3 regions of the Rummeliibacillus sp. GQ308 genome follow, and region 2 is predicted to be linked to each of the others. Evidence: riboswitches for the same ligand, from Rfam matches in the RefSeq annotation. Region 2 holds a riboswitch; each other region holds the start of a gene.
What was found. A riboswitch is a leader RNA that binds a small molecule or an ion and turns the genes downstream of it on or off. The one in region 2 is predicted to bind thiamine pyrophosphate.
Positions count from the first base shown of each region.

Region 1: it holds a riboswitch for thiamine pyrophosphate, as region 2 does, so the genes downstream of both, tenA (thiaminase II) here and thiT (energy-coupled thiamine transporter ThiT) in region 2, are expected to answer to the same signal.
Region 3: it holds a riboswitch for thiamine pyrophosphate, as region 2 does, so the genes downstream of both, tenA (thiaminase II) here and thiT (energy-coupled thiamine transporter ThiT) in region 2, are expected to answer to the same signal.

Region 1 is NZ_JCAXDQ010000005.1:119,263-130,065, forward strand. It holds gene AC6CHJ_RS15110 (GNAT family N-acetyltransferase) at 1-133, opposite strand, end outside; gene AC6CHJ_RS15115 (hypothetical protein) at 276-977, shown strand; gene thiE (thiamine phosphate synthase) at 1,033-1,665, opposite strand; gene thiD (bifunctional hydroxymethylpyrimidine kinase/phosphomethylpyrimidine kinase) at 1,610-2,476, opposite strand; gene thiM (hydroxyethylthiazole kinase) at 2,476-3,225, opposite strand; gene tenA (thiaminase II) at 3,212-3,892, opposite strand; TPP riboswitch at 3,954-4,052, opposite strand; TPP riboswitch at 4,107-4,205, opposite strand; gene AC6CHJ_RS15140 (GNAT family N-acetyltransferase) at 4,277-4,705, opposite strand; gene AC6CHJ_RS15145 (hypothetical protein) at 4,732-5,466, opposite strand; gene AC6CHJ_RS15150 (hypothetical protein) at 5,468-6,196, opposite strand; gene AC6CHJ_RS15155 (hypothetical protein) at 6,378-8,096, shown strand; gene AC6CHJ_RS15160 (DUF2089 domain-containing protein) at 8,423-8,785, shown strand; gene AC6CHJ_RS15165 (SHOCT-like domain-containing protein) at 8,801-9,190, shown strand; gene AC6CHJ_RS15170 (hypothetical protein) at 9,200-9,481, shown strand; gene AC6CHJ_RS15175 (DHA2 family efflux MFS transporter permease subunit) at 10,066-10,803, opposite strand, start outside.
Region 2 is NZ_JCAXDQ010000003.1:35,202-46,004, reverse strand. It holds gene AC6CHJ_RS12600 (aminopeptidase) at 1-648, shown strand, start outside; gene yxzF (small protein YxzF) at 745-855, opposite strand; gene AC6CHJ_RS12590 (magnetosome magnetite crystal formation protein family) at 920-1,297, opposite strand; TPP riboswitch at 1,424-1,530, shown strand; gene thiT (energy-coupled thiamine transporter ThiT) at 1,655-2,218, shown strand; gene AC6CHJ_RS12580 (nucleotidyltransferase domain-containing protein) at 2,316-3,026, opposite strand; gene AC6CHJ_RS12575 (DUF2179 domain-containing protein) at 3,267-3,779, shown strand; gene map (type I methionyl aminopeptidase) at 3,963-4,715, shown strand; gene AC6CHJ_RS12565 (TspO-related membrane protein) at 4,734-5,462, opposite strand; gene AC6CHJ_RS12560 (GNAT family N-acetyltransferase) at 5,777-6,322, shown strand; gene mreBH (rod-share determining protein MreBH) at 6,481-7,479, opposite strand; gene AC6CHJ_RS12550 (hypothetical protein) at 7,728-7,868, opposite strand; gene AC6CHJ_RS12545 (aminopeptidase) at 8,163-9,395, opposite strand; gene motA (flagellar motor stator protein MotA) at 9,696-10,499, shown strand; gene motB (flagellar motor protein MotB) at 10,483-10,803, shown strand, end outside.
Region 3 is NZ_JCAXDQ010000003.1:161,109-171,911, reverse strand. It holds gene AC6CHJ_RS13180 (DUF554 domain-containing protein) at 1-337, shown strand, start outside; gene AC6CHJ_RS13175 (metallophosphoesterase family protein) at 343-1,044, opposite strand; gene AC6CHJ_RS13170 (polysaccharide deacetylase family protein) at 1,239-2,198, opposite strand; gene AC6CHJ_RS13165 (tRNA dihydrouridine synthase) at 2,484-3,452, shown strand; TPP riboswitch at 3,982-4,089, shown strand; gene tenA (thiaminase II) at 4,194-4,883, shown strand; gene tenI (thiazole tautomerase TenI) at 4,883-5,506, shown strand; gene thiS (sulfur carrier protein ThiS) at 5,539-5,742, shown strand; gene AC6CHJ_RS13145 (thiazole synthase) at 5,744-6,511, shown strand; gene AC6CHJ_RS13140 (thiazole biosynthesis adenylyltransferase ThiF) at 6,508-7,527, shown strand; gene hlpB (HNH nuclease-like protein HlpB) at 7,620-7,901, shown strand; gene AC6CHJ_RS13130 (hypothetical protein) at 7,957-8,448, opposite strand; gene AC6CHJ_RS13125 ((deoxy)nucleoside triphosphate pyrophosphohydrolase) at 8,642-9,040, shown strand; gene AC6CHJ_RS13120 (DEAD/DEAH box helicase) at 9,069-10,803, shown strand, end outside.

The DNA.
Region 1 (10,803 bases), on a different contig from region 2:
ATGCTTGTGCAAGAAACCGATCCTGCACATCACGCGGTATGATTCCCTCGTATGTTGCATGCCAACTCGTCTGCGCGATTTCTTGGACCTCTTGGATATCTGGATAACTCATTTTCCGAATTACTAACTTCATGTTTTTCTACTCCCTTCTATATAACTCTTTCTAGTTAACTTCTATCTACCACATACTATTTCCTGCTTCTGTTGTTAAATCTAACTTTTACGTTTCACTTTTAAAGAAAAAGGAAATACTATTGTTTAGGGAGTGAAGTCAATTGAACAATAATATGAAAAAGTATCTACCAAAAGCATCACTATTTCTGGCAGCAGGGGTTATCTTAGCAGGGTGCGGCAATGATACCAAAAGCACAAGCCCTCAAAAAGATGGTTCTCAGCCTAAACAAACTGAGAGCAGTAATACAAGGACAAGCAGTAATGAAAATACCGAATTAAAAACTCTAAAAAACCTTTCAAAGGATCCAGATAAAAATGATTCATCAGAAGGTGACTTTGATCTAGTAGGAAAATATGTGAAAGAAAATGATAATGAGATTACGCTAGAGGTTCAAGGAAAACAAGTAGCCATCCAAAAGAATTCATCATTTGAAAGCGACAAAAAAGGTATGAAAGGAGATTGGCAAGACAAGCAAGTGGTTGTGGAAGTATCCACAAATAAAGCCGTTGCAGAAAGCGTTAAGCCAACAGACAAAATGCTCGCAGATCAGGATGGTGTATATGATAGAGATGGGGATGAAAAAGAGATCATTGGCAAACTCGTTAAAAACGATTCAAAAGAGTTAACTCTTCAAACGCCAAATGGCAATAAAACATTCCAGAAAACGCATGACTTTGAATTAGATGATGAAGCGAAATCTCAAAACAAATTGGAAGACAAAACGGTTCGAATCGAGACAGATGAGCATGGTAAAGTAGAGGAACTAAGCTATAGCTGGATTGATCAAGAGGAAACAAAATAATACATGAACTAAAAGCTGCATGAAGTTGTCGCTAAGACATTTCATGCAGCTTTTATTATGCTTTAAAAATAGATTGAAGGGATCCAATCACTGGTCTGCAATCTTCACTTTGGCAGATCGCTGAAATGACGGCCACACCATCTGCTCCGCTCTCTTTTAACGGCTGTGCGTTCTCGACCGTAATTCCACCAATAGCTACAATAGGGAGAGTTGGGTATAGCCTTCGTGCCTCCTGTAAAAATGTAACACCCGCTGGCTTCTTGGCATCTTGTTTAGACTTCGTTTCATATATAGGGCCTATCCCGACATAATCTGCACCTTGATTCACAGCCTGCACCAATTCTTTTTTTGTATGCACTGATACACCAATCATCTTCCCCTTAAATTCCGGCCGTATTTTTTCCAGCGCCATATCTTCTTGCCCGATATGCACACCATCCGCTTCTATCTTCAAAGCCAATTCGATATGATCATTGACAATAAATGGGACCTCATATTGCTTGCAGAGCCTCTGGCACTCACGCGCAAACATTTCAAGATCTTTGCCAGTTAATGCCCCTTTACCCTTTTCACGCAACTGAAACATTGTGATACCAGCCTGTAATGCTTGTTCGAGCACTTGGAGGGGTGGTTCAATGCAGTTTTGCGTGCCCATAATCAGATAAACTACTAAATTCTCTTTCCTCACTAATTGTCACCTCACAGTTGCCGCTTAATTTTTTATACGCAAAATGGTTTGTAGGACCATGTCCATTCCCTATATTTAATGGATGTTGAATAGCTAAATGGACGAATTTTTTCGCTTCTATTATGGCACTTTTTAAAGAGAAGCCCTGTGCCAAAAAAGCGGTTAACGCTGCTGAGAAGGTGCATCCTGTACCGTGTGTTTGAACAGTGGAAATTCGCTTCGTTTGCATTGAAAAGAACGAACCATCTTGAAAAAATACAGTATCTACTGCATCCTTACCTTCTAAATGACCGCCTTTTATAATGACGCATGAAACACCCATTGCAAGCATTGCGTTTGCAGCCTTTTCTAAGTCTTTTGGTCTTTTTATTTCGATTCCGCTTATTACCTCTGCTTCTGGTATGTTTGGCGTAAGAATAGTTGCACGCGGCAATAGGAATTTTTTCAGCGCAGTCACTGCCTCATGTTGTAGCAAAGATGCTCCACCTTTCGCAATCATCACTGGGTCTACTAACAATTGTGTCTCTTTATCTCGCAAACTATGTGCTACAGCTTCAATAATCTCGGCAGAAAACAACATGCCCGTTTTCACCGCTTTTATCGGCATATCCCTCATCACTAATTCGATTTGCTGCTGAACAAATTCTGGTTGGGCTGGGTATATACCTTCAACACCTAGCGTATTTTGTGCAGTCAATGCCGTAATAGCTGATGTGCCAAAAACGCCAAGCTCCTGGAAAGTCTTTAGATCTGCTTGAATACCTGCTCCTCCACCGCTGTCAGAACCGGCAATAGTCATGGCAATATTCATTATGCTCGCCCCCCTGAAACCTGTTGCAATTGATTAAGTACTTCTTGTTGAACAGCACCTAACCATTCCTTCTGGCATGCCATCTCGGCAACCTTTTTATAGTCTTTCAAAACGTCGGTTAAGATAGAAAGGTTATTTCTTTCTACTGCTAAGGCTGCTGTACAAATAGCGCTAAGCAAACACCCCGTACCCGTAATCTTCGTCATGAGCTCATGACCGCCTGCTATATAATCAATACTTTCGCCGTTTGTTGCAATGTCCACCTCGCCGGTGACAATAACAAAACAGTTGTACTGTTTCGCTATAGCTTTTGCTGTCTGCTCGGTATCCATCTCTCCTACGCCGCTGTCTACTCCCTTTGAGTCCCAATTGACACCTGCGATTGCTGCAAGTTCTCCAGTATTGCAGCGAATAAGATCAAATTTAATTTCTCTCAATAGATTCTTCACCGTCTCGCGACGAAAGGCAGTGGCGCCTACGCCTACCGGATCTAGAACGACAGGAATTCCCACTTCATTCGCTTTGCGTCCAGCTACAATCATTGCTTCTTTTGTTCGGCCATTAATGGTACCAATATTAACAAGTAAACCACTTGCAACAGAAACCATATCTCCTACCTCTGCGATTTCATCTGCCATAACTGGCGATGCCCCAATCGCGAGCAGTCCGTTTGCTGTAAAATTTGCTACTACATAATTTGTTATACAGTGGATTAAAGGATTTTTCTGATTTATTTTAAGCAAGCTCATAAGGTGAAAGCTCCTTCCAATTTTCTAAAGACCAGGCCATATCCCAAAACTTGCATTCGTAATAGGCACTCATTTGGAAAAATGCTTTCATCTTTTGATGGTCAGCTGGGTGTTCTTTCGCATACTTATTGAGCATCTGCTTTTGGATGTCCAGTTGATCTTTAAACTCTTTACCGCTATACAATTCAATCCAATCTCTGTATAACTTCTGTGTCGGTTTTTCATCTTTATACGCTTCACCAATACTTTGGTATAACCAAGGACATGGCAGCAACGCGGCAAATGCAACTGGCAGGCTTTCGTTTAGAACGGCGTTATACATATGGTTAATATAATTATTGTTGGCTGGCGCAGGAATAAGCTCCGCTTGTTCTTGTTCTCCAATATGAAGTTCTTTGAAAACAATCCGGTGGAGCTCAAGTTCTGCTTCATTTATACTTCTAGCTGATTCAAGATAATAGGCCATTTCCTGGTTCGTCTCTGATTTGGATGCTGCTATTGCCAATATTTTTGAGTAATGCTTTAAATAAATGGCATCCTGCATCATATAAAATTTAAAGTTCTCCATTGGCAGTGTGCCATGTACTAACCCTTTCACGAATGGGTGTACCATGCTATCATCCCAATATGCATCTGCTTCTTCTCTAACAACTTCATCAAATCTCACTGTTCGTCCTCCTTTAAAGTGGACGTAGACGCAAAAAATCCCTATGAGTAGACATAGAGATTTCATACCTTCATCTGCTCCCTACGTCAGTATTAACTGTCAGGTTCTAAGGGTCAGGTTTTAACCTTCTCAACACTTTCGTGTCCCCCCGCACTAAAATATTTGGTTGGGTACAAAAAAACTCTCCCATAAACGGAGAGCTGCTGTACAAAACGATCATATGTACTTTGCTCCCTACGCCAGTATTAACTGTCAGGTTCTAAGGGTCAGGCTTAAACCTTCTCAACACTTTCGTGTCCCCCTGCAAATATTTAAGTTATATTCATCGTACCATTCAACTGGATGCCATTCAAGGATAAAACAAGCATAGCTTTTTACAACATATTAGAATTCTTTCTTAAACACATAACTTACCTTGTCGTACCCCATCTTTTCTTCATAAAAACGGTGTGCCTTCGTACGTTGCAATCCAGAAGATAAGGCCACACACTCATACTTATATTCTTTCGCCCATGCTTCTACAAATTCAAGCAACTCTTCTCCATAACCGAACGAGCGCTTAGATGTATCTGTCACTAAATCACATACCCATATATATCTTCCATAATAAAGTGTAATCATTGGCTGGAATCCGACCACCGCAACTATTTCATCAGAGTCAACGAGTGCATAGAGCTTATACTGTTCCTTTTCCATCGCTTCCATCACTAATTCTACATATGTGTTTATATCTAAATGTGTTCTGAGTTGGCTCATGACCGGAAAGGCATCCATAATTTCATCTTTTGAGTTTAAATTTTTTATCATTTTCATAAAAACACCTCCTAGATTATCGATACTCATTCATAAAGATCCCGACTTCCCTTTTCGAAACGTTCCGGAAAGCGTAAAATGATATCCCCGTTTGAAAAGCTTTCTCCATTATTAGTAAATTCAATCGGCTCTTTTACACCAGGCTTGACATTCGGTCTCCATCCAAAATTAAACGAATCTCCTTCCTCCTCATTTGAGAAGAGCCAATCCGTTTGAACAGGTCTAGCATAATCTTTAATCGTAGCCCAATCTTCTGGAATAGAAAAAACCCCATATGTCTTATGATTCAATAGCACTTTCTCTGTCATTTGAACTGGTGGAATATAAAGACTTTGCCTATCGTAGGTGATATAATCCCGTTGCCTCAGTAGATAAAATGTAAATGAATCCACCTTGTTTTTATGAAAAATATTCCACACATATACATACTTTGGACGTTTTCCATCTTCTATCTTCCATATCATCGGTTCTTCTCGATTATCCACTTCAGCGACTCGCCATTTATTCTTCTTCCAAATCCAATAGCTAAGTCCATAGTCTTTATTCAAAGAAATAAAAGGAACCACTTTATGGCGTTCATCAACGTGGATTATATCTTGTATTGTTTTTACGCTAGCCCCTGGAAAGGTCTCATTTATATCCTTTTTCAGCGCTTCCTCTGTTGGAAAAGGAGTTGGTTTTGAATAAGAATAATAATAGAATAGACCTATAATACCAATAATCACTACTAAAAGAGCAAACATTCCTTTTCTTTTCTTCATATTATTGCTCCTCCTTTAGCACGGGATCATTTAAACGGTAATAAAGCTGTTGCTGAGGTGTAGTTATTAAAATGCCTTTTCCGTCTTTTTCTATGTACAGTGTTGGTGATGGAAGTCCACTTCCCCATTTCGGCTTTACTCCTACAAGCTGATAAGGAAAATGTTCTTCTTTTTTGTTAGCTTCTGAGGCACTTATCTCATATAGGCTTGAAAACCACTTATCGCTATAGATTTCCCGCTGTTTCATATGTGTGAATTTCCCTGCTAGCTTCTTTCTATCTAACACTATCTTCTTTTTTGCTGAAGGATGAATAGTGATTAATTTTGCATTTTCTAAATTCGCTAGGTATGTTGCTGGTTTTTTGTCTGGAAAAATCCATTGTTGAAAGGGTATTGCTACAAGTGAAGCTACTATAAAAATGAAATTGAAGCTAAACCCCAGCCAAGCAAAAGAGCGATATGATTTCCATCGATTTCTGCCTTTTAATATAAAGTATAAAATCCATACCCCTAAAGGTAAAATGGATATTTTTAGCGCTGTGCTCCAGATGTTCAAGTTAATAGAAAAAGAAAAAAGACCTACGAATAACACGAGTACAGCCTTCCAAATTTTAATGCCGCCTCCATGTTTTTTATAGTTACGGTAGAATAGGTAACCACAGATACACCATGCTAAAAGTAGAGTTATGACAGGTATAATAGCAATGGATGAATAATCAATTGTAACCACACTTTCTCCCCCTTCTGCTTCTCATTTTCGGATGATGTCCCTACTTCCTATATACATCATTATGTCATAAGGAATCCAACCAATATAGCATAATTTTACCTTTTTGGTAAATGCATTTAACAAACCAATAAGCTTTTATTATATGATAGACAGTATATTAAGAGAGCTAAAGAGGTGACCCATGTCAAAATTTAAGCGATTCATGCGTTTAGAGTGGCAGAATTTTAAAGAAGAATTTAAAGAGGACATTCATTATGAATGGGAAACAAACTATAAGGGACATATAATTAAAGTCGTTATGGATATTCATGCAAAACAATTATTTGTAGATCAAACATTAGTGAAACAAGTTCAATATCCAAGCTTTGTTTCCCACTTCTATACATTCAAGAAACTAAAAGAAAAAGTTGAAATAGATGGTGAAACTTATATCATTGACGCGGACATAGGAGGCTTTACTTCCTATGTTTGTACTATAAAAGTCGATGGCACAACTATTTTTAAAGAAAAAGAAGTATTAGACTTCAATCCATCAGAATATCGACAAGCTATCCTCCCCTTTATCATTAATCAGGTGAAAGTAAACGGTAAAGTTGTGAATGAAACATTGCCGGATGAATCTTATTATTTTCTAGAAGACGATGATATTCGTTTTGCTCCTGGCGCAGCCGACCAGCTGATAGATGATACATACGGCTTTTCCTCTGACGCAAAATCATTATTGAAATTACTGTTAAAACAATTAAATATACCTAACCATAAAACCCGCAGAGCTATTTATGAAAAAGTAAGAGATAAGGAATTTGCTGAATATGTTGGAATCTTTCGGGAGTTGTTAAAACAAGAAGAAGGGATAGATCGAGAAGTATTGCACAATGAAGCACTTTGGTTTATTCACCACTCGTCACATCGGTATGCCATGCAATTTGGTATTATGATTCTTGGTTTTTCAAATTGTGAAGAGGATTTAACACTTTTACACACAATAGGATTGCATGAAGAGTTTACATTATATGTAGCAGATGCTTTTTTGCAGGGTACAAAGAATCCACATAAAAATTTATATTTGCTAGCAAAAGAAGTAAATGGTTGGGGCAAAATCGCTTGCGTAGAGCGTTTGGAGCCTATAACAGCCGAAATAAAAGCATGGCTTTTAACAAATGGCTGTGAAAATTCAATTATGAATCACTATCTAGCCTATAACTGCGCTATGAAAGGCGAGCTAGACGTGGCATTGGCACAGCCTACGATATCTGAATCCTTGTACAACGGAGCAGGCCAAATAATAGAAGGTCTTATAGAAGAAGGGCCATCCTATACAATTGACGAATACCCACATGCAAGAGAAGTCCTAAATTCTTATATTCAGCACGCAAAAAAACATGCCACTACCCTTAAAAAACTGTACCCCGTTGCCGTCATCCAATGCTTTATCACGGGTGAGGTAGAGGGGGATTACGTGGAATATAACGGAACACTGGCAGAAAAACTTTCACTTGAAAATGAGATTAAATCCATCCTTGAAAATTCTAAATGGAAACCACTTATAGTACAGTCTTTAGATGTAGAGCCTGACCTTTATATTCCTATACGCGTTGCACAGGCAATACAATTTGATTTATCTCATATTTTTTTGGAGAAGATCATGCATGGGAACTATGATATATCGCTCTACATATACATCATGCAATCTCATAATCGGCAGGTAGTAGAAAAGCTTATCCAATTTATTCAGGAAGCAATTGATTTACAACACATGACGCCTGAACAAGAAGAATGCATTGATATAGCGATTTCTTATATAAGTGATTATGAAGGAATAGGTCTTTCTTTTATAGAAAAATGTATGCAATTAAATAATAGAAGATTTGAATACATTGGCTTTAAACGCCTTTTGTGAATGGGATACAGATTACTGGAATACTCCAACAATTCTTTCCCACATCAAACGAGTGGCTAAAGAATCTAAAGATAGAGAAAATCGCAAAATAGCTAAAAGTCTTCTAAAATAAATACTAAAAGCGAAAGCAACTGCTTTCGCTTTATTTCATTTTTGGCTCCAATTCCATCATTTAAGTTCAATTACAAATTATAAAACCACATATTAATTTTATTAATATTAAAATTAATATTAGTTATATTTTTATTAATAAAAATTAAAATTATAACTTTAAAAATTCTAATCCTTGTTATATAATCAAATCAATCAAAGAAAGGAATTTTATTATGGCCTATAAAGTAATCACAAATTGCCCTGTTTGCAATAATACAATGAAAATCACGAAGCTACATTGCTCACACTGCCAAACTACGATTGAAAATGAGTTTGAATTATCAAAGCTGGCATCGTTGTCTAAAGAGCAGCTAGAATTTGTAGAAGTTTTTTTGACATGCCGAGGAAATATTAAAGAAGTTGAAAAAGAACTGGGCATTTCGTATCCGACAGTTCGAGGCAAGCTATCAGACATCATCTCATCCCTTGGATATGAACAGAAGAAGAAAAATGAAGTAGACGAAAAGAAAGTTGTTACCATGTTAGAAAACGGTGAAATTACACCAGAAGAAGCCATTAAGCTTTTAAAAGAGTAGAGAGGAGCGCTCCACATGAAAGAAGAAATTGCTAGAGTTATCACGATGATTCAAGAAGGAAAGATTGATGCTGATAAAGGAGCCGAATTGATTCACATCTTAAAAGAGAAAGAAGAACCAAATAATCAGCTTACTGAAAAACCAACAACCTATTTAGATAAAACGTTAAAGGTTCGTGTGGTATCAACTGAAAGTGATAATGTAACAGTCAATGTGCCGATTAAGCTTGTAAAAGTTGTATTGATGGCTGGATATAGCATCGCAGCAAGTATTCCTCAATCAGAGAAATACATGAAGGATATAGACATAAACCTGATTATTGAAGCAATCGAAAATGAACTAGATGGCCAAATTGTTGATATCAAATCAGCAAACGGTGATACCGTTTCGGTCATCATTGATTAGTGATTTCTTATGATATACGTAAAAATAAAAACAAAAGGCTTCCGATTTATCATTCCAGTTCCTTATGTATTATTAAATATTGCTATTACCGTTGTTTCATCTAATCTTTTCCATAAAAATCTAAATAAATGGACAAAAAATCATTTTGAACGAAAAGAAATAGACTTCACCTTTCCTCATCTCGACAAAAAAACATTGAAGCCAATCCTTAAAGAACTGAAGAATTATAAGGGTATTCAACTAGTAGATGTGAAAGCAAAAGATGGTACAGAGGTGAAGGTAAAACTTTAAGAACCCTAATTGATGATTAGGGTTCTTTTTTAAAAGGCTATATATTAGAAACTGACAGACTCTATGTGTTTTAGCTTTATTGTATGCACCTCTGATTCAAGCTCATCAAACGTTAAATTTGTCGCAACGATGATTTCCATGCTTATGTGGACCATAAGACTAGCATTCTCTATAACTTTGCCATTTTTCATATAAATAGTGAAAGTCTGCTCTTCCCCTAGATCTTTAATAAAAGGATATTTTTTGCTGAATTTCTCTTCTTTTCGTTCGTCCTTTAAGGGGCTCAACTTCTCATTTATATAAAAACATCCTACTGCAAATAAGGCTGTATATGAAGCAACATATAACCAACCCTTTTGCCGCCATGCATCAAACCATTAAAACAATATAATCCATCCTGCTTCTATCACTAGAAAAAGAGCAAGCTTCCAATTCCTTACTCTGTTCCGATGCTTTCTCTCTTTTCTTCCACTCACTTATAAATTCTCATCCTCATTGGTACATAATCATTTTTCGCATTCTATTATACTCAATTTCTCAAAAAAATAGGCTGAATCCAATAAGGATCCAGCCTATTAAACAGATTAATCTTTTGTATTTGGTTTAGCTCTTTTAATAAAGAAAGCTAAAACTAATGCCACAGCCGCAATGCCTGTCGCAACAATAAAGGCATCGTTGATTCCACTGACTGTCGCGTGTTTGACAGCTTGCCCGTAAATTGAACTAGTCGCCAACACTTGGCCTCCTTGTGCAGGAAGTCCAGCCATCGCTGAGAATGTACTACCTAAACTGTGCAACTGATTTGTTAAATATGGATTGTCGCTTGAAATGACATTTCCGTAATTTGCTGTATGGAAATTACTTCTCGTTGTCATGACTGTGACTAAAAAGGCGGTACCGATACTTCCCGCAACGGTTCTAGCTGTATTGGAAGCAGATGTCCCGTGACCCACCAAATGTTGAGGTAGCTGGTTCATCCCTTCTGTTGATACGGTCATGGACAAGAACGACATACCAAACATACGCATTACATAAAGTAGCATGATATAGCTATAGGAAGTAGTCATTGATAGTTTAGAGAATTGATAAGTAGTGACTACTGTTATAACCAATCCAATGACTGCCAACCATCTTGCTCCCATTTTATCGAATAGTTTCCCTGAGATTGGTAGCATAATCGCCATGACAATCGCGCCTGGCAGCATGAGCAAGCCAGAATCCAGCGCTGAGAAACCGCGGATGTTTTGCAAGTAAATAGGTAGCAAGAGCATGGCTGCGAACATTGCCATATTTATAATCATACTAATAATTGTTGTTAGCGT
Region 2 (10,803 bases):
GATGCGCGAGCAGATCTTTTAAACGCAAAACGTTATCAAAAGCTGCATTATAAAGCGCCTGGCACTGATTTAACAATTGAATTGCCAGATAAGCATATTTGGTGCACAGGTGCGAGCCATACACCTGCTGGTTCTTCGTTTGTAGCAAATATGCCAACAGAAGAAGTGTACACAATGCCATCAAAATACGGGGTGAACGGCTTTGTATCGAATACAAAACCGCTTGTTTTCCAAGGTAATGTTATCGATCAATTTAAGCTGACATTCGAAGGTGGAAAGATTGTAAAAGCTGAAGCAGAGGTTGGTCATGATTTGCTGCAAGAATTAGTCAAAGCGGATGAAGGTTCTAAGTACCTTGGCGAAGTTGCTCTTGTACCACATGAGTCGCCTATCTCTGCATCAAATATTCTTTACTACAATACGCTTTTCGATGAAAATGCCTCTAACCACCTGGCGATTGGCGAAGCTTATCCGACATGCTATGAAGGTGGAAGCAGCCTGACAAAAGAGGAGCTCGAAGAAAAAGGTATTAATACATCAATTACTCATGAAGACTTCATGATTGGTAGCGGAGAAATGGATATCGACGGCGTTCTAGCAGACGGTACAGTTGAGCCTATTTTCCGCAATGGCAGCTGGGCATTTTAAGTAGTCATGCTTATGTGTTGCTATACCTTTTAATCTCAACTTAAAGTTCATATAAAAAAACGCCGTATTCCACAGAGAATACGGCGTTTTTAGTGATTATTTTTTCATTGCTTTTTTATCATGTCTTGCATCAATCACTTTTAAGATGATTGGATAAACAACTGGTGCGATTTTGATTACAGTTTTTATTACTTTTCGTAATTGCATATAGTAGCACTCCATTCATTGATGAGCTTGTGTATATTTAACTAATAGCCATATTAACAGTATTTTAAACTTTGAGTACTTTAATTCCTTGTACAATATTCCAAATGAACACGCCTAGCGAAAGGATAGCTTCTACAACAATAAAGATAAGCCATGCTCCCATAATCCACATACCATCATTGGACGATGCATCTGGGCTCCCTGTTTCAAATGAATAACTGTAAAAACCGGCTCCAGCCACCACGGCCATAAATATAATGACGCCAATAATGGTAGGGACCAGAAGAAGAAGGTGAGAGAGTAAGGCGCGCTTAGCATGCCTTTTCACTTCTTGTTCCTTTACAGCAAAATACACGATGACGGGCAAGATAAATCCAGCAAAAAATATACTAAAATAACACAAAGAAGAGATTACACGGTTATTATTGTTTTCCAATTCCAATTTTGACACCTCCATATATCTATACATACGCACAGGGCTCACTGAAAGATTCAGAAAGATGAAAATTACCATGGCAATTTAAAATCAAATCAAGTACAATAAATGTGTTCAATTAAATACTGATGTATCGACCACGAGGGGAGCCGCAAATGGGCGGCTGAGAGTGAATCCGAAATTCTAACCCTTTGAACCTGTAAGTTAATGCTTGCGTAGGAATGTGGATAGAGACCGACTTATTTCGATGTTAGGGCTATCCTAATGTCGTTTTTTATTTGGGTGGAAATCTTCTGGAATACTTGTTTACGGGAATACGCTTTAGGCAAGAGTGGGCTGCATCGAAATACGGGAGGAAGTATATTGAATAAGAAACGTTTATTAATGATGATTGAAATCGCCATATTTGCAGCGATCGGATTTGTACTGGATAAGCTGTCCTTTAGTCTATGGCCACAGGGCGGTTCTATTAGCCTTGTAATGGTTCCGATTGTACTGATGGCATTTCGTTGGGGGACAATGGCTGGACTCGTTACAGGGCTATTAATTGGCGGATTGCAAGTGTTAATAGGGGGCGCCTATGTGTTAACGCCTTTGCAAGGCTTCATCGATTATTTCTTTGCATTTACAGCTGTAGGCTTAGCTGGTGTGATGCGAGGCATGATGATTGCTGCCAACCGACGTGGCCAAACTGGCAAAATGATCGTTGCTATAACAATTGGAACATTTATTGGCGGATTATTAAAATATGCAGCACATACATTGGCGGGAATCGTGTTCTTTGCTGAATATGCAGGAAAGCAAAATGTATATTGGTACTCTATTGTGTACAACGGCTCTTATATGATTCCTGCTATTATTTTAACGATTATTGTCGTTGCGCTGCTCTTTAAGTCTGCGCCACGAATAGCTAACCCGAAAAATTAATGAGGGAAGACTGCTAATTACATTAAGAATTCGTCTTGGTATTAGCAATACAATGAACAAACGCTCAGATACATTCTGAGCGTTTTTATTTATTAGGTTATTTTCCTAAAGAGAAGCCTTCAAATAATCTTCCACCAAATGGTTGAAGGACTTGATCAGTCAGGCATACAATCTTACAAATATCATTTGATTTATAATATGCGTCGAATGCTTCAACAAATTCGTTTGCAAGTTTCTTGTCATGATGAACTAATGAACGATAAACCCATTTTGATGTACCAATCCATTTGCCATTACTTCGAAGGATGAATTCACTAACTAATTCGCTGAGTGTGCTCGCAATAAAAATGCCTTCAGCTCTATTTTGACAACCAATTAAATCATCTAACACATCCGTAACAAAATATCGCTTTATGTCCATTGTTTCTTTTGTCCAATCTTCTGGCCCTTGTTCTATTAAGTCTTTGGCTTCCTTTCTAATAGCCGATAATACTCCTGTATCTTTTAAAATTTTGCCCTCACTTACCATTCTTGGCATTGTAGGCCTTCCTTCTTTACAATCACTTACAAAAAAGAAACGATAAGACTTCAAATTATGAACAAACAGTTCAATATTCCATCCAAATACAATAAGGGATTCACGATAAGAAAAAGGAAAACTTTTGTCAAATATGATGATATCTAAATCAGAAGTTTCAGTTGCTTGTCCTCGAACAACACTCCCAGCTAAGATAGCTCCCTGACAATTATGAAAATGTTTTTCAACAAACTGTAAGGCTGCTTCTAGTGGATCAAGTCTATTCTTCATATAATTTCCACCCTTCTTGTTTTAAGGTATCTTCTTCGGCAGAAGCTAAAAGTTTATAAGATTTGATTACCTAAAAATTCTATAACAATTTTATCGTATTTATTCCGATCTTCTTTAATATAGTTTGCTAATACTAGCGAATCGTAACGGAACTCAATTCGTTTTTTTAGTTTCATGACTGGGTATGGATTGTAATAAATCTACATACTAATAATTGATTGCGGGGTGAATCTGTTGGAGATGCTTTTACTAATTATTATTATCAATATTGTTTATATGACACTGGTAACATTGCGTATGATTCTTGTGATAAAAGGATATCGAATTGTAGCATCACTGATGTCTGTAGCTGAGGTCTTTATCTATTTGATGGGGTTGAAGATTGTGCTGGATAATTTAGACCGTCCGCTCAATATATTAGCTTATTGCGTAGGATGGGGATTAGGCGTTTATTCTGGTGGTCTCATTGAAAGCAAACTAGCGCTAGGTTATATGATCTTTGATGTGATTGTTGACAGAGAACAGCAGGGGTTGGTTAGCAAATTGAGGGATGAAGGCTTTGGCGTCACAGCATGGATTGGTAATGGTAAAGATGGGGAACGTCTCTGTTTGAAAGTGATTGCCAAGAGAAAAGAGGAAAGGTATTTCCGAGATTGCATTACAAAAATAGCCCCATCTGCTTTTGTTGTTTCCTATGAGCCGAACATTTTGAACGGCGGTTTTTTCTTAAAGCGCAAGCACTTATTTTTATAGAAACGCATATGTTAATTTAGAAAAGTACACTTAATTTACCTCGCATTTTCAAATTCTAAGTAGCTGTTTGGTTAGCAGGTTATGAGGGGGAATAGAGAAACCTCCACTGAGCCGGTTTTCACTTCATCACAGAATTTTGTGGTATAGTTAAATAGCGAGATTAATCAGAAGGGATCGTTTTACATGATTGCAAAAACGCAAGAAGAAATAGATGCTTTGATGAAAGCTGGCCGTGCTATGGCCGAAATTCGTGAGGCTTTAAAAGAAGCGGCTAAGCCAGGCGTAACGACTAAAGAATTGGATGATTTGGCTGGAAAGCTATTTGACGAGAAAGGTGCGGTTTCTGGACCTAAAGCAGAATATGATTTTCCAGGATACACATGCTTAAGCGTCAATGAACAAGTAGCACACGGCATCCCGAACAATTATAAATTAAAAGCAGGCGATTTGATTAACATTGATGTGTCTGGACATGTGGATGGTTATTATGCAGATACCGGCATTTCGTTTATCGTAGGAGATGTGGATAATGCAGATATCCAAAAAATCTGTGATGTAGCATCAAGTGCATTCGAACGTGCTATGACGAAAGTTAAAGCAGGTTCTAAACTAAACCAAATCGGCAAAGCAGTAGAGCGTGAGGCGCGTGATCACGGCTTAAACGTCATCATGAATCTGACAGGACATGGTATTGGACGCTCTCTTCATGAAGAACCACAACACGTTCTTAACTATTTTGATGCTTGGGAACGTACTATGTTGAAAGAAGGTATGGTTTTAGCTGTAGAACCATTTATCTCACAAAAAGCGGAGCATATTGTTGAAGCAGGTGATGGCTGGACATTTGTAACGCCAGACAAATCTCTTGTTGCTCAGCTTGAACATACTATTATTGTCACTAATGGCGTGCCTATTATTACAACAAAGTTAGATTAAAAAACAAAGCCCATCTGATTATTCAGAGGGCTTTGTTTTTTTAATTAGTAAAATTCCAACGAGCAGGACGCCACTTAAAAATAAAGCAGCAGTCGAAACGAGCAATTCATCAAAGCCGTTCTTAAATGCTATACCGATAAATGTCCAAATATATACGATAGGAAAAACATAGTCGTCATGGTGATATCGCAAATGGAGTGCTGCTGCTGTGCCAACAGTAAGTGCGATAACTGTCCATAAAGGATCGCTTAAACTTAAGAAATTCCAGTGATTATGTGTAAATAGAAATGCAATATTCATAAATGCAATGATACTTTCCCAAGCTAGGAATAAAGAAATAGGAATTCTCCCACTCCAAGTATTTTGCCAATTAGGATATGTAAAATATAGCCCAATTAACGACAAAACCATCAACAATATGGCAATAATAGACCATGTGAAATATTCATAATGCCACAAGTAAAGCCATAAAATATTAAATAGAGCACTGAAAGAAAATAAGGCTGTTTGCACTCCCGTTATGTTCTGCTGTGCCTGCCGTTTTTTCCATTGCAGGTAAACCCACAAACCTAAAATAATATAAATAAAGATTTTAATTACAGAAACATATCCAGCAGGGCTAAAAAGGACGGTATAGCGGTTGGAGATTTCACTTGTTGTATAACCGTTCAATGGCATCAAATTTGCCATAATGCTAAAAACGGTCATTGCGATAAAGCTAAGCGAAATGATGAGTAGCCTGCCCATTAAAATCTCCCCCTTTAACATAAACTGTAGAATAACAATATGCCCAAAACTAATATTTTTACAAATGATAGAAGTGAGCTGTAATAATAACAAAAAACCACTATCTTTAAGTATACATTCGTTTTGCTTTAACAACAAATATCATTTTCGTGAAATTTCCAGTAAAATAAAAAAGAGAGCATTCGGAAATTTTAGGAAAGGATACATATTTAGTGAAAATGCACAGTATTTCTTATTATGGGGTACATAACTCTTATAAGTTGCGAAAAAGATTCTAACACAATAGAGATTTTTAAAAGAGGGTGAGAAGTAACATGATTGTTATAGAGGGGCAACGATGTTTTCTACGGGTATTAATGGAGTCAGATGTCACGCCATTTACGAATATGGTTGCGCGCAATATGCGTTATTGGTCAGTACATGAACCACTGCATCCGCCCGAATATTATACTGAAAAGGTTCAATTAAAAAAAATACAAGAATCAATTCAGCAAATGCGTCTAAACCGTGAGTATAGCTTTGGCATATTTGATATACAAACCAAGGAAATGGTAGGGCATATCTCTTTGTATTCGATAAAGCGTATGCCATTTTCAAGCGCATTTGTGGGTTATTCAATGGATGAATCCCATACTGGCAGAGGAATTGTGACGGAAGCTCTTTCACTTGTTGTCAAATTTGCTTTTAATGATTTATGCCTGCATCGTTTAGAAGCTTATGTTTCTCCTAAAAATATAGCTTCAGTCCGTGTACTTGAAAAAGCAAAATTTAACCGAGAAGGATTACTCCGAAGTCTTCTATATATTAATGGGAAATGGGAAGATCATTATTTATATTCTTATTTAGAGGAAGATTATTGAAAGGGTAAGGCCCGGTGGAGGAAATGGTCGAATAACGCCCGCAAATTACTGAGGGGATTGTAGGAAAATGTCGTGCTATTTCCCGGGGAATAAGTCGAATAATAAAAGAAAACACATGGCAGCTTCGATAAAAAGCGCGCCATGTGTTTTTGTGTAAATTATTTCTTAAGGAAATGAATGGTATCAATCGATCTACCTGTGCCGACAGCAACAGATTCAAGAGGTTCTGGCGCAAGATGAACAGGTACATCCAATTCATTTGAAAGCCATTCTGTCATACCTTTTAACAGTGATACACCGCCAGTCAATATCACACCTTGATCTACAATATCACCCGATAGTTCTGGAGGGCAGCATTCAAGGGTCCTACTAATTAATTCTAATATCGCTAAAAGGTTCTCTTTTAAACAATTTTGTATATCATACGAATTCACAGAGATAATCTTAGGTAAACCAGTAACGATATCGCGTCCTCTGATTTCCATTGTTTCGACAGGATGGTCAATCAGCGCGTAACCAATTTCCTGTTTTACTTTTTCAGCAGTAGGCTCACCAATCAGGACGTTGAATTCCTTGCGTGCATATTGAATAATTTCTTCATTCATATGGTCGCCGCCAAGTTTCAATGTGTTAGAGGTTACAATTCCGCCGAATGATATAATACCGACTTCTGTTGTACCGCCACCAATGTCTACAATAACGCTCGCAATAGGATCGCTTACAGGAAGATCAGCACCTATAGCAGCTGCCACAGATTCTTCAATTAAAAATACTTCCTTAGCGCCGCATTGTCTTACCGCATCTTGAATCGCCAGTCTTTCAACGGATGTTGCTCCTGCGGGAGTACAAACCACAACGTTTGGTTTGCGTAGAGAAGAGCCCATTACTTTTGCAGCCTTTTCCATCATTGACTTGATTAAAGCAGTAGTCATATCAAAGTCAGCGATCACACCGTCTTTTAGAGGACGAACTGCCTGAATAGCTATCGGCGTTTTGCCGACCATTTCCTTTGCTTCAGTACCTGTCGCTATCACTTGGTTTGTATTCACATTATAAGCTACGACAGAAGGTTCATTTATGATAATTCCTTTATTTTTTGTATATATTAATGTATTGGCAGTGCCCAAATCGATTCCAATAGTTGTTGGCGAAAACATGCGTACAATTCCTCCTCGAATAACCTTAGGTTCTATAAGTATATGATATTTTTAGAGGGATCAGCATGTTATATTATGGTATGTAACAATCATTACAGAGGTAGATAGATAGAAGGTTGATATATAAACCCAATAAATGGTAGTTTAAAGGAGTTAAAGATACAAATAAAAGTGAAATTGTGATGAAAATGTTAATAGATTGTGAAATAAAAAGAGCAGCCTGCTAGATTACAGGCTGCTCCTTTTTATTAGAACTTAGTTTCTGGTTTTGGATCGATAATATGAGAAGTTGAAGAATTAAGCCCATCACGCAAAAAGTGAACAAGAATAGCGCCAGTGCCCATAATTGCGAAGAATACGCCTAATACAGTAACCATAAAAGTTGCCATTATCATAGCCCTCCATGTATTAAATAATTTTATTCCGCATTAGCGGATGGTAAACCCCAAAACGAAAGTAAGTGCAAACGGGAAGTTTAGACTGGGGTTTATTGCCCGTAACCGCCCGATTGGTAAAACTAACAATTAGTAGGGAATAACCTACTAATTGTAGTTTCACTTTATATAAATAGTATACATGATTTTTTCTTGAATTATAAGGTTAAAACAGGTTTCTATAAGATTAATAGAACACTATTATTATACCACTTTTACGTGAAAATAAATTGGTTATTTATGGGGAGCTTAGAATGCCCAGTTTCCATTGCGGAAGACAGCTTCTGAACGTCCATCTTCTGTAATGCCTTCAATGTCCATATCTTTGGAGCCAACCATAAAATCAACATGCATAATGCTTTGGTTTATACCGTGTTTTTCGAGTTCTGCAGCAGTCATTGTTGTGCCATTTTCAATACAGAATGCATATGCGCTACCGATTGCTAGATGGTTAGAAGCATTTTCATCGAATAGCGTATTATAGAATAGTAAACCGGAGTTGGAGATTGGCGAATCATGCGGAACAAGAGCTACTTCACCTAGATAATGTGAACCCTCATCTGTTTCAACTAGATTTTTTAAGACATCTTCGCCTTCTTCTGCTTTTACATCCACAATTCTTCCATTTTCAAATGTTAAGGTAAAGTGATCGATAATTGTGCCTGCGTAGCTAAGTGGCTTTGTGCATGTGATGTAGCCATTAACACCATCTTTATGAGGCGCAGTGAACACTTCCTCTGTCGGAATATTGGCCATGAAAGGTTTGCCATTTTGATTTTTGCTTCCGCCACCACTCCACACATGTCCCTTCGGCAATTCGATCGTTAAATCTGTACCTGGGGCAGTGTAGTGAAGTTTTTGATATTTTTTACCGTTTAGATGTTTTACTTTTTCATGTAATACTTCATCATGAGCTTCCCAAGCTTCAAGCGGATTGTCTAAGTCAGCGCGGACTGTTTTAAAGATAGCCTCCCATAGGGCTGGTACTTGTTTATCTTCCTCTAGCTCAGGAAAAACCTTTGCAGCCCATTCTTTAGAAGGCGTACCTATAATGTTCCAACTGATTTTATTAGATTGGGAAGCTTGGCGGAAGTGCTGCAATGCCTGACCTGCCGCCTTTTGTTGAAGTGCGATTTTTTTAGGGTCAACACCTTTTAAAAGATCAGGGCTTTGTGATTTGATGGTCATAAATGCTGCACCATGGTCAGCTAACCAGTTTTTCTCTTCTGCGTGCCAAGGGGCAAAGAAACCAAAGGCATCCTCTGGTGCCATGTCATAATGCATGCGTGTCAGCAAATCATCTGAATAGTGGACAAAGACTTCTTTTGCTTCTGCTTCGTAAGCCTTCTTCACGACTAATCGAACAAACTCAGCTTGGTCAATTGATGCTTGGATAAACAGATATTGGCTCGGTTGAAGGTTCACCCCCACCTTTACTGCCAATTCGGCATAACTATCTAACTTCTCTTGAAACGTTTTCATAAAAGATCTCCTCCAAAATTGCTCATTTACAAATCAGTGGAATAGAAAGCATCCCTAGATACTTCTATGCCAACATAGTTTGAAGATGAACTTTAAATTCTATGATAATTTTATCAATTTAAAATAGTTTTGCAAATACTCGCATCATAATTGTAGCGAACAATATTTGTCTACAAATATTTTATAATTCACGAAGTTTTTGGATTTTAGTCAAATATTCTAGTTTGTTCACGGTAGAATATTAACATTAGAGAGAAGTAACCGAAATAATAACAAGAATGACACTTTGGAGGTACAGAAATGGATTTATCATCAATTGTTGGTCTTATTATGGGGGTCGTTGCCTTAATCGTTGGGATGTACTTTAAAGGTGTAACACCCGATGCCTTAATGAATCCAGCAGCTATATTCATAATTATTTTAGGGACAATGGCAACCGTAACAATTGCCTTCCCAATGAGTGAATTAAAAAGATTGCCAAAACTTTTTAAAATATTGTTTACTGAACAAAAGTTAGGTAAAGACACGGACATTATTAAATTATTTTCAGAATGGGCAGACCTGGCAAGAAGAGAAGGCTTGCTTGCACTGGAAGGAAAAGTAGCAGAAATCGATGATCCTTTCCTTAAGAACGGCCTGTCACTCGCAATTGACGGACAAAATGCTGATTATATCCGCGATGTCTTATCAGAAGAAGTAGAGGCTATGGAAGAACGCCACAGTGCTGGCGCTGGGATGTTCACACAAGCAGGTACATACGCTCCTACTTTAGGGGTTTTAGGGGCGGTTGTCGGTCTGGTTGCCGCACTAAAAGATATGAATGATATTGAAAAGCTCGGCCATGCGATTTCGGCTGCGTTCATTGCAACATTACTCGGGATTTTTACAGGGTATGTTCTTTGGCATCCGTTTGCCAACAAGCTTAAACGAAAATCGAGCAATGAAGTACGTCAAAAAATGCTAATGATTGAAGGGATTCTTTCCGTATTAGAGGGAGAGGCGCCGCGTGTCATTGAACAAAAGCTTGCTTCTTACTTAACAAAAGAAGACCGTAAAAAAATATTGGGCGAAAGCGGGGCGAGCGGCCTTGGCGAAGAGAGCTAAAAAGCATAAAAAGGAGCATGAGGAAATTCCAGAAGCATGGCTGCTTCCTTATTCAGATTTATTAACTTTATTACTGGCATTGTTTATCGTACTTTTTGCCTCGAGTACAGTCGATAATCAAAAGCTGCATGAGCTTTCATCGGTATTTAATGCAGTATTTGACGGGGGAAAAGGCGTTATGGACTATCCGTCTGATACAATGCCGAACGATCCGAAGAGCGATGAGACGAGCAAAAATTCAGCTTATCTGGAAGACCAAAAATCTTTATCCAAGATTAAAGGTAATGTTGATGATTTTATAGCG
Region 3 (10,803 bases), 130 kb from region 2:
AGAGGCTGCATTAAAGGGCAATTATACATACCTGCTTGCGAATGGAATGCTGGATGGAATCACGTCGATTGTTTTAGCCTCTACATTCGGAATAGGGATCGCTTTTGCTGGGATTGTTTTATTTCTATGGCAAGGATCTATTTATTTAATCGCGTTGTTAATGGAGAGCACCATTAATAATAGTCTTCTAAATGAAGTAACAATTGTAGGTGGTTTCTTGATATTGGCTTCTGGTTTAAGCATTTTGGGCATTAAGAAATTTAATACGTTAAATCTGTTGCCATCACTACTGATTCCACCGTTTCTATTTTTAATTATCCATTTTTTCCATTTATAATAAGATTAATCAACGTAGTAAACTTTCGAATTTAAAACGTCTAAACAATTCAACCTTCCACCATATGCACAGCCACCATCAATGCCAATAATGCGATTATCTCCAAAATAAACATCGTTGCTTTCGTGCAAATAATTGGTTGGTGTATGTCCAAATACAACAGTTTTATCGCCATTATATCCTTTGTGGAATTCTTCGCGAATCCACACTAATGTATAAGGCTCTGTTGACTCTATTGGTGTTTCAGGGTGAACGCCTGCATGAACAAAAATATGGGTGTCTGTTTCATAGTAGTATTGAAATTCTTTTAATATTTCAATGTGTGGGCGGATGTCATCGTTTAATTTAATAGGCTCAGGCATTTCAGTAGTTGTATACCAATACTCTGCATCGTCTTTTTCAATGGTATATCCATAGTTTTGAAGGGTTTTTATGCCACCGTTATAAAGCCATCTTTTCAAATGCATCGGATTACCATCAAAAGCATCCATCATCATCATTTCATGATTGCCAATTAAAGCAATAGCTCCCTCACTTTTCAACTGAATCACTTTATCCAAAACGGCTCTCGAATGAGGGCCTCGATCTACATAATCACCTAATAACAGCAATTGATCTAGGTTTTTGTCATATTGCACAAGCTCTAAGAGTCGCTCGAATTTTTCTAAATCCCCATGAATATCACTTATAGCTAGGATTCTTTTCAAAACACACATCTCCTTTAACTGTTAAAATGGTTTGTTTTAATAGTAACAAATCTATTTTTACTTTTATACTAGTTTTGTAAAAATTCAATCAATAAGGTTCTAAAATGAAATAGCTTTATAATCCTGCTAATTTTTAACGAATAAAGTAGACGCCCAATATGATGGACGTCTACTTTATTCACTATTCTACTGGATTATTTAAATAAGCTGCAACGATTACTGCATTGAAAGGTATATGGCGCCATGTTGTTGGCTAGGGTTTTTGTGTGATAGCCATTGTTATTCAGATAGGTTAATAGTTTTGGCAAATGGCGGATGGTCTCTGGTTTATCATGCATCAGAACAATTGGGGCCTGGCCCAATTTGTCCCATGATTGGATATCGCGGATTGTTTTTTGGACATAGCGCTGGTCTTTCAATGACCAATCATCCGAATCCACAGTCCAGTCCCAAATTTTAAAGTGTTGTTCCCCTAATAAAAGTCGCATATCGATTGTTAGATATGGGATGCTTCCATATGGCAAACGGATGAGTTGAGAATGTACTGCCGCAACATTTTGTAGGATTTCTTGAGCTTTCAACATTTCGTTTAGCGGTGCACTGGCTGCTGCGCTGTATAGTTTATTGGCATCGTGTGACATACTGTGCAACCCGACCCCAAACCCTTCATTCACCATTCTTTTAATTACTTTAGGATGGGCCTTAATATTAGAGCCAATCATGAAGAAAGTTGCTTTAGCATGATAGCGGTCAAGTATATCAAGCAAATGGCCGGATTCAAGAGTAGGGCCGTCATCAAAAGTCAGATAAACGGTTTTCCTCCTGTGTTCTTTTTTTAGATGATTGATTGCTTTTTTATGTACAACTTCCTCATGTGCGGTTTCCTTTTTCCTTTCTTTTTGCGTTATTTTCCGGTTTTTATCCGAATTCTTCTTTCCGGCTTGTCCGGTTACATTTGAAGAGGCAGTCGGCGATTTCTGGCTTTTCTTTTCTTGTGGGGTTGCGGCCTGCTTTTTTTTAACCGCAGGATTATCATTATCTGCTGAGGATCCAATAGGGCCAATCAAATAAACGCCCAGCAGGATTGCTGCGAGTATAACTCCTAAGCCTATGCTGACTTTCCCTTTCGCTCTCTTTTTTCCTTGTCGTTTCATCTTTCGAGCAACCTCTCTTTCTTAGTGTGTTTTGTATGATGGATTGAACCTGATTTTTGCGCTATTATGCATTTACCTTTATTAATATGACTTACCAGCACTATGAAAAGTTTTGAGGAAAACAAAATGTTTGTATTTGGTGGTTTCTTTTAAAAAAGAGTTTAAGAAAAAATGGATTAAAGATAAAATAGAAAAGCTAGGTTATACTCTAGAAATAGAATGTGTTAAATTCATAAACAATGTAAATAGGATGTACAGGATATAGATGAAAGGATTTGTATGAATATGAAAGAAAACTTTTGGCGTGACTTGCCACGACCATTCTTTGTGCTGGCTCCCATGGAGGATGTGACTGATGTTGTATTTCGCCATGTCGTGAGCAAAGCAGGACGTCCGGATGTATTTTTCACCGAGTTTACAAACACGGATAGTTATTGCCACCCAGAAGGAAAGAACAGTGTGCGTGGACGTTTGACTTTTACGGAAGACGAACAGCCAATGGTGGCACATATCTGGGGAGACAAGCCCGAGTATTTCCGTGAAATGAGTATCGGAATGGCGGAGATGGGGTACAAAGGCATCGATATTAATATGGGCTGCCCTGTTCCAAACGTAGCGTCTAGAGGAAAGGGTAGCGGTCTTATTCTTCGACCAGATGCAGCTGCAGAAATCATCCAAGCAGCAAAAGCAGGAGGACTGCCTGTTAGTGTTAAAACAAGGCTAGGCTACTCAGATCTAAATGAGTGGGAGGACTGGCTAGCGCATATATTGAAGCAGGATATTGCCAACCTTTCGATTCATTTGCGAACAAGAAAAGAAATGAGTAAAGTAGATGCCCATTGGGAGATGATTCCGGCAATCAAGGAATTACGTGACCGTATTGCACCTGACACAATGCTTACCATCAATGGAGACATTCCTGACCGACAAAAAGGTCTTGAGCTTGCTGAACAATATGGAATAGACGGCATCATGATTGGTCGCGGTATCTTTAAAAATCCGTTTGCGTTTGAAAAAGAACCAAGAGAGCATAGCAGCCAGGAGCTTCTAGATCTTTTAAGATATCAGCTAGATTTGCACGATCAATATCAAGAACTAGTGCCACGTTCCATTTCGGGACTTCATCGTTTCTTCAAGATCTATGTCAAAGGATTTCCTGGTGCTGGCGAATTGCGAAATCAATTGATGCACACGAAATCTACGGATGAAGTGCGTGCGCTGATTGATGGTTTTGAAGTAAAGAATGTTGATTAGAAAGCAATAGCCAAACCTAAAAAAGGAAAAAGATTATCTCAGCCCGTGATTGAGATAATCTTTTTTAGTTATAACGGGTGTCTTGTGAGACTACAATATAATAAAATTTTTAACTAGAAAAGAGAAGGACTATGGAGAAGCTCGGATTATATAAGGAAGTTTACATATCGTAAGTAATAGAGTGGCGGTAGCATTCCTATATTTACAACCGTTCGGTGGTGAGATACAACTGTTCCTGGAAGATTTACCACCGCATCCACCCGATTTACAACCGCTCTTCACAAGTTTACTTCCGAAAGTTAGCAATTTAAGTCCTATCTGTCCTAAATGAAGTAAAATATGGTCGCCCGCAAAAAGGTTATAAAAAGAGATAAAGATTTTCAAATTGAAAATTACGTTGTGCTGTGATTAGGTGCCCAACAGCAATCAATCCTAAGGAAAGGGATGTTACTAAATTTCACCATATCTGTCCTTGACAATCCATTCAATAATGTTAAGATAATATCGAATGTTACTAAAACTTCATATGATTTACCACTAGGGGTGCCATTAGAATGGCTGAGATCAAAGTGTGACTTTGAGACTCTTGGAACCTGATTTGGTTTATACCAACGTAGGGAAGTGGCACGGCAGAAATTTTATTTTTTGATACATATAATTTCTAATACCCACTTTCTTTGCGTAAAGGAAAGTGGGGTTTTTTTATTCCATTTTCCTAACACTATTTTTGGAGGGATTATGATGAAATTTTCAGAGCAGTTACGACTAGAGGCAGATTCTATTTGGGAAGCAAGTTTTCAGCATCCTTTTGTGACAGGGATAGCTGATGGAAGCTTGCCATTAGAAAGCTTCCGCTATTACGTGTTGCAGGATTCTTATTATCTTTCTCATTTTGCCAGAGTGCAGGCATTGGCGGGAGCAAAGGCACCTGATTTGCACACAACGGCTCGCATGGCTATTCATGTACAGGGTACAGCTGAAGCAGAACTGAGTCTGCATGCTAATTTTTCAAAGCAATTAGGAATTACTGATGCTGAAATTGCTGAGTTTAAGCCTGCTCCCACTGCCTATGCGTACACATCTCATCTATATCGAGCGGCATTTACTGGTCATATTGGTGATATTATTGCAGCGCTTCTTCCATGCTATTGGCTTTATGATGAAATCGGTCAGCGTTTAAAGGGAAATACGCCAAATCAACCAATCTATCAAGAGTGGATTGCTGCATACGGTGGCGATTGGTTCCATGAAAAAGTGGTGGAGCAAATCGAGCGAATCGATGAGATTGCTGAGAGGGTTACAGAATCAGATCGCTTGCAAATGCTCGAGCATTTTATGATCAGCAGCCAATACGAATATTCATTTTGGGAGATGGCTTATCAGCATGAAGATTGGCCAATCGTGAATAAGGATTCGATGGTGAGAGGCTAATGAATCGAGAGCTGCATATTGTTTCGACAGGCAGACAGCCTATTCCTGAAATGATTCGGATCGCCAAAGATATTCATCCATTCATTGATGCTTTCCATATCCGTGAAAAGCAGAGAACTGCCAGAGAACTAATGGAAATCGTAAATCAACTGAAGGCAGAAGGTGTGCCTTTGGATAAAATCATCATCAACGATCGACTGGACGTCGGAGCGGTCACAAAGGTGAAGGGCGTTCAACTAGCTAATCATAGTTTGGATATCGCGGTTGTGAAGGATGTTTTTCCAGCATTACGGCTAGGATGTTCGGTTCACACAGTAGAAGAAGCGATATATGCGAGTGAATGTGGCGCAGATTATGTGATATATGGCCATATCTTCCCTTCACAATCCAAGCCGGACAAAGAACCACGAGGCCTAGAAAAATTAAAGGAATTAACTATGAACGTAAAAGTTCCAGTGATTGCGATTGGCGGAATTCAATTTGAGAATGTAGAACGAGTGTTGGAAGCAGGAGCAAGCGGGATTGCAGTCTTGTCAGGAGTGATGTTGGCAAACAATCCAGTACAGGCAGCGAAAAAGTATTCTGCAAAATTGAGGTTAACGGAAAGTCCTTTATCAAAATAAATTGATTAGCACACGTAAAAGGAAGTGAGCGGATGAGACTCCAAATAAATGGTGAATCTCTAGAAGTTCCCGAGCAAATAAGAGTTGTGTCAGATGTGATTCATCACTTTGGATTAGAATCTAAGGTTTTCATTATGGAATTAAATCATAACATTTTAGACAAAAGTCGCTATTTCGACACAGCTGTATCAGATGGCGACAAAATAGAGATTGTACACTTTGTTGGAGGTGGATGAAATGTTGAAAATTGGGCCATATGAATTTCAATCAAGACTTTTATTAGGAACAGGAAAGTACCCAAACTTTGATATTCAGAAAGAAGCCGTGGAAGTATCAGGAACGGATATCCTTACGTTTGCCGTTAGAAGAATGAATATTTTTGAGGCGAGCCAGCCGAATTTCCTGGAGAAAATAGATTTAGCGAAGTATAAACTATTACCCAATACAGCAGGGGCCACTACGGCTGCAGAAGCGGTTCGCATCGCCAAGCTGGCAAAGGCATCTGGCTTATGTGACATGATTAAAGTCGAAGTCATCGGTTGCCAAAAAACCCTGTTGCCTGACCCGTTCGAAACATATAAGGCATCTGAAGAATTATTGAAAGAAGGATTTATTGTCCTTCCTTATATCTCAGATGATGTATTGCTAGCTAAAAGATTGCAAGAATTAGGCGTCCATGCAATCATGCCTGGCGCTTCTCCAATAGGTTCTGGTCAAGGCATTATCAACCCGCTTAATTTAAGTTTTATTATTGAGCAAGCAACTGTCCCTGTTATTGTAGATGCAGGTATTGGTGCGCCATCTGATGCGGCTATTGCTATGGAAGCAGGAGCGGATGGAGTCCTCTTAAATACTGCTGTTTCGGGTGCTGGTGATCCCGTGAAAATGGCGGAAGCAATGAAGCTTGCCATCGAAGCAGGGCGCTTAGGCTATGAAGCAGGTAGAATAGCGAAAAAAAACTATGCAACGGCTAGCAGTCCAACCGAAGGAATGAGCATCGGGTGAGTGAGCGTTATTCAAGGCAAGAATTATTTGTGCCTATCGGTAAAGAAGGCCAAGAGAAAATTAGGCAAAAGCATGTACTTGTAATTGGTGCAGGGGCACTCGGAACGGGAAGTGCAGAAAGTCTCGTACGTATGGGGGTTGGTAAGCTGACTATAGTTGATCGAGATTACGTAGAGTGGAGTAATCTTCAAAGGCAACAATTATACGATGAGGAAGATGCCAAGCAACGCGTACCTAAAGCTATTGCAGCGCATAAACGATTATCACAGTTAAATAGTGAAGTAGAAATCCATGGTCTTGTTCAAGATGTTTCAGCGACTGAAGCAGAGCAACTTATAAGGGATGTGGATCTCATAATGGATGCCACAGATAATTTTGACACACGCATGATTCTAAATGATGTAGCACAAAAATATAACATTCCATGGATTTATGGTGCTTGTGCCGGAAGCTATGGATTAAGCTATTCCATTATCCCGGGGAAAACGCCTTGTTTAAATTGTTTGCTGGAGACAGTGCCAATTGGTGGATTAACGTGTGATACGGCAGGCATAATCAGTCCCGCTGTCCAAATGGTAGTGGCTTATCAAATCACTGAAGCGCTAAAGATTTTAGTTGAGGATGATTGTTCTTTAAGGAATCAGCTTATATCCTTTGATTTATGGAAGAATCAACATACTTCTATCAAGGTCGATCAGTTAAAGAAACAGAGTTGTCCATCCTGTGGCGATCATCCAACTTATCCTTACCTAGAACATCAAAGTCAATCAAAAGTAGCAGTATTGTGTGGACGCGAGACGGTTCAAATTCGACCGTCTCATAGAATCACAGTGGACTTAGAAAACGTAGCAAACCTACTATCTAAGCAAGCGGACTCAGTCGTACGAAATCCATATCTTGTTTCGTTTAAAATGGGCGATTTTCGTCTCGTCCTATTTAAAGACGGACGGGCATTGATACATGGCACGAAGAATATTGAGGAAGCTAAATCATTTTATTATCGTTATTTAGGATAGCTAAGGAGTATGCTTGTGGGGTATAGATGTCTAATCAACAGTTATACTAATCAAAACTGTAACAGGGAAATTCTTTAGAAAAGGGCGATAGAATGGTGGCAATATGTGAGCTATGTGGGCGAGATGGAGTGGAAGTGACCATCCATCATTTACTTCCGAAAGAGATGGGCGGTACTTTTGGTGATACTGCCAAACTCTGCATACCATGTCACAAACAAATACATGCCCTTTATACAAATAGCGAAATTGCAGCTCGATTATCCACATTATCAGAATTACGTGCAGATCCAGCGATAAGACGTTTCATCAAATGGATTCGAAAGCAGCCCTCTAGCAAGATGGTGAGGAATAAAAAGGTGAACCGGAGAAAATAGAGGAGCATGCTGTTTTGAGTAGAACAGCATGCTTTTGTTATGACTTGATGTGGTATTAAAGCTCCACATCTTCTGGATCAACCCATTCACCAGTAAGCAAATCAAGTGCATTTCCTGCATCATGGATTTCAAAATATGAAGGAATGCCAATTTCTTTACCGTTCGCTTGGTTGAAGCATTGATAAACCCAACGACCGATTTCTGTAATACAGGCTTCCTCCACACCCTCTTTTTCATAGAAATCTTCTAATGTATCTGACCACTCTTCCTCCAACCATTCATCTACTAAAAATTCATCAAGTAAATCGATAGAACCCGCGAAACCTTCATCTACCTCTTCTTCAAAAACCTCATCAAACATATCTTCTCGAGTAGATAAACTGAAGTAGAGAGTAGGTTCACCTATACTACTTTCGATAAATATTGCGTTTACCTCTTCCGCAAAATTCATCTCTATTAAACTGCCTATTTTCTCCACCAATTCATTTGTCTTTTTAGACAAATTGGAACGAATCATCTCTAAATAGTTTTCTACACTGTATTCCATATAATCACCCCTTAAACAAGTATAGGATTAGAATGACATTCCATTTATGGGGAAGACACATATGATTTATATTTGAATAATCATTTGATTCGTGGATAAACACTTGTTTCCATGACTTTTAAACTAAATACCTTTACATAACTCCTTTACTAAAATATGCTTAAATTAAAATTTCAAAATAAAGGTGATTTATATGAAAAAATTAGTACATGTTGTTGGAGCAATTATTGAAAATGAAAAGAATGAAATTTTCTGTGCGTTGAGGAGTCGAGAAATGACTTTAGCAAACTACTGGGAGTTCCCAGGAGGAAAAATTGAGCCAGGAGAAACACCTAAACAAGCATTGGAACGTGAAATTCAAGAAGAATTTGCATGTTCTATTCAAATTGGTAAAAAAGTAGAAGATACGACGTACGAGTATGAGAAAATAATTGTACGACTTGAAACATACAAAGCAAAATTGATTGATGGGCAACCTACTGCATTAGAACATGCTGCTACAAAATGGGTAGCACGTGATGAGATTAGGCAACTGAATTTCGCTCCTGCAGATATACCTGCTGTAGAAAAGATTGTACAAGAAGAAAAATGAAAATTCGATGAGAATGGTGTGAGTAAAAATGGAACAACAACTAATCAAGAAATTTGAAAGCTCACTTTACAAGGGGTTTATCGATCGAGATGAGGTAGTTGCTGGTCAATTCAAACCAAAACTGTTAACCAATAATAGGCAAGAAACAGTATTATCAAGATTACTTCAAGAATTGAAAACGTGTAAAACATTTATTTTTTCTGTGGCCTTTATTACAGAAGGAGGATTGGCAACATTAAAAACGATGTTGCATGACTTAAAACAAAAAGGAGTTAAAGGTCGCATTTTAACTTCAACATTCTTAAACTTTAATCAACCTAAAATGTTTAAAGAGCTACTGAAACTCGAAAATGTGGAAGTGCGCCTAACAGGGGAGAAGGGGTTTCATTCAAAAGGATATATTTTTGAACATCATAATTATTACTCTTTGATTGTTGGAAGCTCCAATTTAACAGATAGTGCCCTAAAATCAAATTACGAATGGAATGTTTTCTTGACCTCACTGGAAAATGGAGAAATCATTCATCACTTTAAGAAGCAGTTTGAAGATGCATGGGATAAGGCAATTAATTTAAGTGAGGATTGGATTGCTAATTATAAACAGTATTATGATCTGCAACCATTTGTTAAGAAGAACACTACCAATGTTTTGGAACTAAATACGCAATACTTAGCAAATACTCTTGCTGATAGCTTATCGGTTGAACCTAATAAAATGCAGATAGCTGCTCTTGAACAGCTCAAGGTACTAAGAGCAAAAGGAGAGCAAAAAGGATTAATTATTTCTGCGACAGGTACCGGTAAAACATATTTATCTGCTTTTGATGTTCGTGCTTTTTCTCCAGATAGGATGTTATTTATAGTACATCGTGAACAAATATTAAAAAAGGCAATGCAAGATTATAGAAAAGTCCTCGGTGGACATGAAAATGATTTTGGTATTCTCTCTGGAAATTCTAAGAATATGAACGCTAAATATATATTTGCCACAGTTCAAACTATTTCTAAAGATGAGTCTCTGAAACAATTTGCGAAAGACCAATTTGACTATATTTTAATTGATGAAGTACATAGAGCAGGAGCCGACTCATATTTAAGAATTATAAATTACTTTACGCCGAAATTCTTGCTGGGTATGACTGCTACTCCTGAACGAACAGATAACTTTAATATTTATGAGTTGTTTGATTACAATATCGCATACGAGATTCGCCTTCAAGCAGCCCTTGATGAGGATATGCTTTGTCCATTCCATTACTTTGGTGTTTTGGATTTTGAAAAAGATGGAATAGTAATAGACGATGCAACTGACCTACAAAACTTGATTTCCTCGGAACGGGTTACTCATTTAATCGAAAAGATTAGTTATTATGGTTATTCAGGTGATTGTGTTCGGGGATTAATGTTTTGTAGATCTAAAGATGAGGTGTATGAACTTTCGAAAGCATTAAATCAAAAAGGGTTCAAGACAATTGGATTAACAGGTGATCATTCACAACATGAGCGTGAGGAAGCTGTTCGGAAATTAAATAACGGTGAACTGGACTATATTTTAACAGTTGATATTTTCAATGAAGGAATAGACATACCAGCATTAAACCAAATTGTCATGCTGCGCCAAACTCAATCAAGCATTATATTCATTCAACAACTTGGACGTGGTCTCCGCAAACATAATTCTAAAGAGTATACAACGATTATTGATTTTATAGGCAATTATAAAAATAACTATTTGATTCCCATAGCACTTTCTGGCGATCAAT